Linked DNA regions of Azoarcus sp. KH32C. Each later gene encodes a partner of the first gene's protein in a complex. Links are inferred from orthologs where the notes say so. Each region holds a gene or a part of one and is shown in the gene's direction. Other genes may lie near its edges.

Region 1 (3,594 bases):
GTTCGCCAGATGCTGCGTCGCGTGGTCATCATGGATTCGGGCGATACCCGCTTCATCCGCGAGGAACAGGTCGAACGTTCCGAAGTGCTGGACGAAAACGATCGCGTCGAAGCCGAAGGCAAGCTGCCGGCGCAGTACCAGAACGTACTGCTCGGTATCACCAAGGCATCGCTGTCGACCGACTCGTTCATCTCCGCGGCTTCCTTCCAGGAAACTACGCGTGTGCTGACCGAAGCCGCGATCATGGGCAAGCGCGACGAACTGCGTGGCCTGAAGGAAAACGTCATCGTTGGCCGTCTGATTCCGGCCGGTACCGGCATGGCGTATCACCGCAACCGGCGCGCGCAGTCGACAGGCGAGGATCTCGCCACCGAGCACGCGTGGCCCGCGGAGATGGAACAACCGTCGGAAGTGCCCGACGGCGTGTCGCAAGATGTGCAGGCCGGTTGACTTTTACCGGCTTGTCGGGATAACATCCGGCCTCTTTTTGTGGACTGACCAATCGTAGTCGGTCGCAGCCGGAATCAACCGCCCGAGGCGGCCCAGTGTGGGCTGCCTCGGTATATTGGAAAATTCTCAAGCTATGCCAACAATTAATCAGCTCGTCCGCAAGCCGCGGCAACTTGAAGTCACCAAGAGCAAGGTGCCAGCGCTTGAAGCCTGCCCGCAGAAGCGTGGCGTGTGCACCCGTGTTTACACCACGACTCCGAAGAAGCCGAACTCCGCGCTGCGTAAAGTGGCCAAGGTTCGCCTGACCAATGGGTTCGAGGTCATCTCCTATATCGGCGGTGAAGGCCACAACCTCCAGGAGCACTCGGTGGTCCTGATTCGCGGTGGTCGTGTGAAGGACTTGCCGGGTGTGCGTTACCACATCGTGCGCGGTTCGCTGGACCTGCAGGGCGTCAAGGATCGTAAGCAGTCCCGCTCCAAGTACGGCGCCAAGCGCCCGAAGAAAGCCTAATTGTCGGCACTCAGAAATAGCTAGAGGTTGTCATGCCACGTCGTCGCGAAGTTCCCAAGCGTGAAATCCTGCCGGATCCGAAGTTTGCATCCCAGGACGTCTCGAAGTTCATCAATGTGATCATGCAGTCCGGCAAGAAGTCGGTTGCCGAGCGCATTGTCTATGGTGCGTTCGCGCACATTTCCGGTAAGGCGGGCAAGGATCCGCTGGAAGTTTTTGCGTCGGCGGTTGCCAACGTGAAGCCGGTGGTCGAAGTGAAGAGCCGTCGTGTCGGCGGTGCCAACTACCAAGTTCCGGTCGAAGTGCGTCCGTCGCGTCGTATGGCGCTGTCGATGCGTTGGCTGCGTGAGGCGGCTCGTAAGCGCGCCGAGAAGTCGATGGCCCAGCGTCTGGCGGGTGAGCTCCTCGAAGCGGCTGAAGGCCGTGGCTCCGCGATGAAGAAGCGCGAGGAAGTGCACCGTATGGCGGAAGCCAACAAGGCGTTCTCGCACTACCGCTTCTGATCTTTTCAAGCGGCGGTAAATCGGGCCCTGGCAAGGGCTCGATTGTTTTGTAACAAGACACTTGGACTTTCGCGCGATCGCGCGAATTCTGGAAGGCAGGATAAACCGTGGCTCGCAAGACTCCCATTGAGCGCTACCGCAATATCGGTATTTCCGCTCACATCGACGCCGGCAAGACAACGACGACCGAGCGCATTCTTTATTACACCGGTGTGAACCATAAGATCGGTGAGGTTCACGATGGCGCTGCGACCATGGACTGGATGGAGCAGGAGCAGGAGCGTGGCATCACCATCACGTCCGCTGCCACCACCTGCTTCTGGAAAGGCATGGACCTGTCCTATCCGGAACACCGCTTCAACATCATCGACACCCCGGGGCACGTCGACTTCACGATCGAAGTCGAGCGCTCGATGCGCGTCCTCGATGGCGCCTGCATGGTGTATTGCGCGGTGGGCGGCGTTCAGCCGCAGTCCGAAACCGTGTGGCGTCAGGCGACCAAGTACAAGGTGCCGCGTCTTGCGTTCGTGAACAAGATGGACCGCTCGGGTGCCAACTTCTTCAAAGTCTACGAGCAGATGCGTAGCCGCCTGAAGGCGAACCCGGTACCGATCGTGATTCCGATCGGCGCTGAGGATACCTTCGCCGGCGTCGTCGACCTGGTTCGCATGAAGGCGATCTACTGGGACGAGGCCTCGCAAGGCATGAAGTTCGAATACCGTGACATTCCGGCCGAGCTCCAGGCCGACGCCGCGGAGTGGCGCGAAAAGATGGTCGAGGCTGCCGCCGAAGCCAGCGAAGAGCTGATGAACGAGTACCTCGAGAACGGCGACCTGTCTGAAGACAAGATCAATGCCGGTCTGCGTCAGCGCACCATCGCTTGCGAAATCCAGCCGATGCTGTGCGGTACTGCGTTCAAGAACAAGGGCGTGCAGCGCATGCTCGACGCCGTCATCGAACTGCTGCCGTCGCCGGTCGATATTCCGCCGGTTTCCGGTCTGGATGACAACGAGCAGCCCGTGACGCGTAAGGCGGACGACGCCGAGAAGTTCTCGGCGCTTGCATTCAAGCTGATGTCCGACCCCTTCGTTGGTCAGTTGACCTTCGTGCGCGTGTACTCCGGTGTGCTGAACTCCGGCGAAACGGTGCTGAACTCGGTCAAGAACAAGAAGGAACGTATCGGCCGCATTCTGCAGATGCACGCCAACGAGCGTCACGAGATCAAGGAAGTTCTTGCGGGTGACATCGCGGCTTGCGTCGGTCTGAAGGAAGTTACCACCGGCGAAACGCTGTGCGACCCGTCGGCTCCGATCATCCTTGAGCGCATGATCTTCCCGGATCCGGTTATTCACGTCGCCGTCGAGCCGAAGACCAAGGGTGACCAGGAAAAGATGGGTATCGCGCTGAGCCGTCTGGCCGCCGAAGATCCGTCCTTCCGCGTGCGTACCGACGAAGAGTCCGGTCAGACCATCATCTCGGGTATGGGCGAACTGCACCTTGAGATCATCGTCGACCGCATGCGTCGCGAGTTCAACGTTGAAGCGAACGTCGGCGCCCCGCAGGTTGCTTACCGCGAAGCGGTCCGCAAGGCTGTCGAACAGGAAGGCAAGTTCGTCAAGCAGTCCGGCGGTCGCGGTCAGTACGGTCACGTCTGGATCAAGCTCGAGCCGAACGAAACCGGCAAGGGCTACGAGTTCGTCGATGCGATCAAGGGCGGCACTGTTCCGCGCGAATACATTCCGGCGGTCGACAAGGGTCTGCAGGAAACCCTGCCGAACGGCGTGCTGGCTGGCTTCCCGGTGGTCGACGTCAAGGTCACCCTGTTCGACGGCTCCTATCACGACGTCGATTCGAACGAGAACGCCTTCAAGATGGCCGCCTCGATGGCCTTCAAGGACGCGATGCGCAAGGCCAGCCCGGTTCTGCTTGAGCCGATGATGGCCGTGGTTGTCGAGACGCCCGAAGATTACATGGGTAACGTCATGGGTGACTTGTCGGGTCGTCGCGGCATCGTCCAGGGTATGGATGACCTACCGGGCGGCATGAAGGAAGTGAAGGCCGAGGTGCCGCTGGCTGAAATGTTCGGCTACGCGACGCAACTGCGTTCGCTGACGCAAGGGCGCGCCACGT
Region 2 (5,360 bases), 1.1 Mb from region 1 along the record:
ACGCGGAAGCGTGTGATATCGCCATTGAACTCGTGGAGCCGCTTGACGGCCCACGGGCTCATGATCGTATTCAGGTAGCGTCGTGGGATGCCGAAATCGTCTTCCAGTAGTTTGCCGTCCTCGCGCACGTCGAAGAGCCCGAGGGGCGACTCGTGCACCGGCGAGCCCTTGATCGCATAGAAGGGCACATGCTCGATCAGCGACTTGAGCTTTTCGGCCAGCGAGGACTTGCCGCCGCCGACCGGACCGAGCAGGTAGAGGATCTGCTTCTTCTCTTCCAGGCCCTGCGCAGCGTGGCGGAAATACGACACGATGTGCTCGATCACCTCTTCCATGCCATAAAAGTCACGGAAGGCGGGATATAGCTTGAGCACCTTGTTGGAAAATATGCGCGACAGGCGAGGATCCAGACGTGTATCCACAAGTTCCGGCTCGCCGATCGCCATCAGCATCCGCTCGGCCGAGGTGGCGTAGGCCGAGGGGTCGGACTTGCACAATTCGAGGTACTCCTGAATCGACATCTCTTCTTCGCGGGCCGCCTCGAAGCGGGCCTGATAGGCATTGAAGATGGTCATCTGGATCTCTCCTGTGAGGTCGAGCCCTTTGCCGACACCCGTCAGAGGGTGGCTAAGGCTGCAAGTTCCTTGTCAACTCATTCCATGGTCAAGCGCTCCAGGACCTATTTTGCGACCGGAAGCACGCTGGAAGGAAGGGTGTTTCGCTGTGTTAGAATGAAATTTTTTCCGGATGCGCCCGCGCGCCGTCATTCCCTGTCGACGATCGTCGTCGCGTGGGGCAGGCGAGCGGGCTACTTTTCACTAGTCAGGGATTGTTAAGGTAATGCAGACCAACCAGGAAACTCTGGGCGCGCTGGAGCGCCGCATCGATATGTCCGTGCTGACCGCCGACATCGACAAAGATGTCGACGCGCGTCTTTCGCGCATGGCCCGCACCGTCAAGATGCCGGGCTTCCGCCCGGGCAAGGTGCCGATGAAGATCGTCGCCCAGACCTATGGCGCCCAGGCGCGTTCCGAAGCGATCGGCGCTGCCGTCGAAAAGGCCTTCGGCGACAAGGTACGCGAGCAGAATCTGCGTGTCGCCGGCTATCCGCGCATCGAGCCGAAGGAAGCGGCCGGTGACGGCCTGCTGGAATTCAGCGCCGTTTTCGAGGTCTATCCGCAAGTGCCGCTGGGCGAGCTGTCGGGCCAGAAGGTCGAGCGCCCCGTGCTGACGGTGGGAGATGCGGAAGTCGACAAGACGATCGAAGTGCTTCGCAAGCAGCGTACGACGTTCTCGCGCGTCGAGCGGGCTGCTGCCGAGGGCGATCGCGTGGCGATCGACTTTGCCGGCCGCAAGGACGGCGAACTGTTCGAAGGCGGTCAAGCCACCGACTTCCCCTTCGTGATCGGCGCCGGCTCGATGCTGAAGGACTTCGAAGAAGCTGTGAAGGGTCTCACGGCTGGGGAAAGCAAGACTTTCGACATGACCTTCCCCGAGGACTACCATGCGCGTAATCTGGCTGGGCAGACCGTCCAGTTCGAGATCACGGTGAAGGGCGTCGAAGAGGCCGTGCTGCCTGCGATCGATGGCGATCTCGCCCGTTCGCTCGGCGTTGCCGATGGCGATGTCGCGAAGCTGCGCGACGAAGTCCGCGCGAATCTGGAGCGCGAGGTGAAGCGTCGCATCCAGGCCCGCGTCAAGGAGCAGGTCATGGAAGCGCTGTTGGCGGCCAACCCGATCGAAGTGCCGAAGGCGCTGGTCGAAGCCGAAGCCAATCAGCTGGCAGAAAACGCTAAGCGTGATCTTGAAATGCGGGGCATGAAGACCAAAGATATTCCCGTGGAAGCCGCCTGGTTCTCCGAACAGGCCGTGCGCCGCGTGAAGCTCGGTCTGATCATGGCGGAACTCGTGAAGGCCAAGGAACTCTTCGCGAAGCCCGAGCAGGTCCGTGCGCTGGTCGAAGACATGGCCCAGAGCTACGAAGACCCGGCTGAACTGGTGCGCTGGTACTATGGTCAACCGGACCGTCTCGCACAGGCCGAAGCCGTTGTGATCGAGGACAACGTGGTCGAATGGGTGGTGTCGCAGGCCAAGACCACCGACAACGCGGTGTCGTTTGACGAATTGATGGGTAATAACGCGGCCTGATTGCCGCAAAGGTCGAAGAAATGAGCAACGTAGCGCCACAATCGGGCAGCAACTGGGATCCGGTCGGCCTCGGCATGGTGCCGATGGTGATCGAACAGAGTGGTCGCGGCGAACGAGCCTATGACATCTACTCGCGCCTTCTGAAGGAGCGGGTGGTGTTCCTCGTCGGGCCCGTGAATGACGTCACGGCGAACCTGATCGTGGCGCAGTTGCTGTTTCTCGAGTCCGAAAACCCGGACAAGGACATCTTCTTCTACATTAACTCCCCGGGTGGCTCGGTGTCCGCCGGGATGGCTATCTACGATACGATGCAGTTCGTCAAGCCTGACGTCAGCACGCTCTGCATTGGCCAGGCCGCGAGCATGGGCTCCTTCCTGCTTGCTGCCGGGGCGAAGGGCAAGCGCTTCTGCCTGCCGAATTCGCGGGTGATGATCCATCAACCACTCGGCGGGTTCCAGGGCCAGGCGTCCGACATCGAGATCCATGCTCGCGAAATCCTGAACATCCGCGCACGGCTGAACGAAATGCTGGCGAAGCACACCGGCCAGCCGGTCGAGAGGATTGAAAAGGACACGGATCGGGACAATTTCATGTCGGCCAAGGATGCGCTCGAATACGGCATCGTCGACAAGGTCCTGACGACGCGGGCCGAGGCCTGATTCTTACGAGAGGAAGACCATGACGGAGAAAAAAGCAGGCGGCGAAAAGCTGCTGTACTGCTCGTTTTGCGGAAAGAGCCAGCATGAGGTGCGTAAACTCATCGCTGGTCCGTCGGTCTTTATCTGCGACGAGTGCATCGAACTCTGCAACGACATCATCCGCGACGAACTCGCCCAGGTCGGCGAGTCTGAGGGGGCCGGCAACAAGCTGCCGACCCCGCAGGAGATCTGCGAGATCCTGAATCAGTACGTGATCGGCCAGCCACAGGCGAAGCGTATTCTGTCGGTCGCCGTGTACAACCATTACAAGCGTCTGCGCCACATCTCGGGCAAGAAGGAAGACGTCGAGCTGTCGAAGAGCAACATCCTGCTGATCGGCCCGACGGGTTCCGGCAAGACGCTGCTCGCGCAGACGCTCGCACGGCTGCTCAATGTGCCGTTCGTGATGGCCGATGCGACGACGCTGACCGAAGCCGGCTACGTCGGCGAGGACGTCGAGAACATCATTCAGAAACTGCTGCAGAAGTGCGACTACGATGTCGAGAAGGCGCAGCAGGGGATCGTCTATATCGACGAAATCGACAAGATTTCGCGCAAGTCGGACAACCCATCGATCACGCGTGACGTGTCCGGCGAGGGTGTGCAGCAGGCGCTGCTGAAGCTGATCGAAGGCACTATCGCCTCGATTCCGCCGCAAGGCGGGCGCAAGCATCCCAACCAGGATTTCATCCAGGTCGACACCACCAACATTCTCTTCATCTGTGGCGGGGCTTTCGACGGTCTGGAAAAGGTCATCCGCAACCGTACCGAGAAGATCGGCATCGGCTTCGGTGCCGAAGTGAAGAGCCGGCAGGGGAAGGACGTCTCCGAGTCCTTCCGTCAGGTCGAGCCCGAGGATCTGGTCAAGTTCGGCCTGATCCCCGAATTCGTCGGCCGTCTGCCGGTTGTTGCAACCTTGCAGGAACTCGACGAGGCCGCGCTGATCCAGATTCTCATCGAACCGAAGAACGCGCTCGTGAAGCAGTACCAGAAGCTGTTCGGCATGGAAGGCGTAGAGCTGGAAATCCGCACCCCGGCCCTGCACGCGATCGCCCGCAAGGCGATCCGGCGCAAGACTGGGGCACGGGGTTTGCGGTCGATCCTCGAAGCTGCGTTGCTCGACATCATGTACGACCTGCCGACCATGAAAGGGGTCGAAAAGGTCGTGATCGACGAAGGTACCATCGAAGAGGGTGCCCGACCGCTGCTTATTTACGCAGATCAGCAGAAGGTTTCCGGTTCAAACTGAAACCGGTTTCGCGCGCCGCTTGATTTTCTGTAGTCGAGCCCCCATGTGGGCTCGACCAGTCCTTTCGAGGTAACAATAATCATGTCAAGCCCGCTTGACCTCCCCGACGAGCCGATGGAGCTCCCCCTCCTGCCACTGCGCGATGTGGTGGTGTTCCCTCACATGGTGATACCGCTGTTCGTGGGGCGGCCCAAATCCATCAAGGCGCTTGAAAACGCGATGGAGGCGGGCAAGGGCATCCTGCTGGTTGCGCAGAAGTCTGCGGCCAAGGATGAACCGTCCGAAACCGACCTGTACCAAGTCGGCTGCATCGCGAACATCCTGCAAATGCTGAAGCTGCCCGACGGCACCATCAAGGTGCTGGTGGAGGGCGTGCGCCGCGCGGTGGTGGATTCGGTCGAGGACCTGCGCACGGTCTTCGTTGCCAAGGTCACGCCGCTGCCGCCGGAAGAAGGTGGCAACAACGAACTGGAAGCGATGCGCCGCGCGATCATCGCGCAGTTCGACCAGTACGTGAAACTGAACAAGAAGATCCCGCCGGAGATCCTCGCGTCCCTCGGCGGCATCGAGGAACCCGGTCGCCTTGCCGATACCATCGCTGCGCACCTGCCGCTCAAGCTCGAGCAGAAGCAGGAGGTGCTCGAGATGTCCGACATCGGCCAGCGCCTTGAGCGCCTGCTGTCCCAGCTCGAGACGGAGCTCGACATTCTCCAGGTAGAAAAGCGCATCCGCGGGCGCGTAAAGCGCCAGATGGAGAAGAGCCAGCGCGAGTACTACCTGAACGAACAGGTCAAGGCGATCCAGAAGGAACTCGGAGAAGGCGAGGAAGGTGCCGATTTCGAGGAGATGGAAAAGAAGATCAAGTCCGCCGGCATGACCAAGGAAGCGCTCGCGAAGGCGCAGGCCGAGCTGAAGAAGCTGCGCCTGATGTCGCCGATGTCGGCCGAAGCCACCGTCGTGCGCAACTACATCGACACGCTGGTGGGCCTGCCGTGGAAGAAGAAGTCGCGCGTGAGCAAGGATCTCGCGGAAGCCGAGAAGATCCTGGACAAGGATCACTACGGCCTCGAGCGCGTCAAGGAGCGGATCCTCGAATATCTTGCCGTGCAGCAGCGCGTCGAGAAGGTCAAGGCGCCGATCCTGTGCCTCGTCGGACCTCCTGGGGTCGGCAAGACCTCGCTCGGGCAGTCGATCGCGAAATCGACGAACCGCAAGTTCGTGCGCATGGCGCTCGGCGGTGTGCGTGACGAGGCCGAGATCCGCGG

What was found. Proteins that work in one complex are often made in the same cells at the same time.
Region 2: the proteins of rpsG (region 1) and tig are in contact, whole or in part, in a crystal structure (PDB 3GTY), measured with the Thermotoga maritima proteins. The link is inferred for Azoarcus sp. KH32C from one-to-one orthologs. Residues at the interface, in WP_004081843.1 of Thermotoga maritima: Lys34, Lys52, Lys55, Glu59, Arg62, Gln63, Glu66, Asn67, Lys69, Val71, Arg95, Ala109, Lys110, Lys111, Gly112, Arg113, Pro114, Glu117, Glu121, Ile124, Ala125, Tyr127, Asn128, Asn129, Thr130, Gly131, Lys135, Asp139, Arg142, Met143; in WP_004081061.1 of Thermotoga maritima: Glu122, Val124, Val129, Leu130, Tyr133, Glu188, Gly259, Ile262, Tyr263, Glu266, Ser270, Glu273, Gln274, Glu277, Arg308, Gln311, Ile312, Ser315, Tyr316, Glu325, Arg329, Arg336, Leu363, Phe366, Trp367, Arg373, Leu377, Arg381, Leu384, Glu387.

Annotation. Positions count from the first base shown.
Region 1 is NC_020516.1:4,423,544-4,427,137, reverse strand. What follows is about bases 1-2,728. They hold rpsG (30S ribosomal protein S7), read left to right. Parts: upstream 1-993; coding sequence 994-1,464; downstream 1,465-2,728. Other genes in these bases: fusA (elongation factor G), read left to right, coding at 1,572-2,728; rpsL (30S ribosomal protein S12), read left to right, coding at 584-961; rpoC (DNA-directed RNA polymerase subunit beta'), read left to right, coding at 1-450. In the rest of the region: more of fusA, read left to right, coding at 2,729-3,594.
Region 2 is NC_020516.1:3,297,918-3,303,277, reverse strand. Bases 1-2,994 are described here. They hold tig (trigger factor), read left to right. Parts: upstream 1-840; coding sequence 841-2,148; downstream 2,149-2,994. Other genes in these bases: clpX (ATP-dependent Clp protease ATP-binding subunit ClpX), read left to right, coding at 2,827-2,994; clpP (ATP-dependent Clp endopeptidase proteolytic subunit ClpP), read left to right, coding at 2,169-2,807; AZKH_RS14565 (PrkA family serine protein kinase), read right to left, coding at 1-575. Also shown: more of clpX, read left to right, coding at 2,995-4,095; lon (endopeptidase La), read left to right, coding at 4,177-5,360. UniProt on the Bacillus subtilis protein: Involved in protein export. Acts as a chaperone by maintaining the newly synthesized protein in an open conformation. Functions as a peptidyl-prolyl cis-trans isomerase.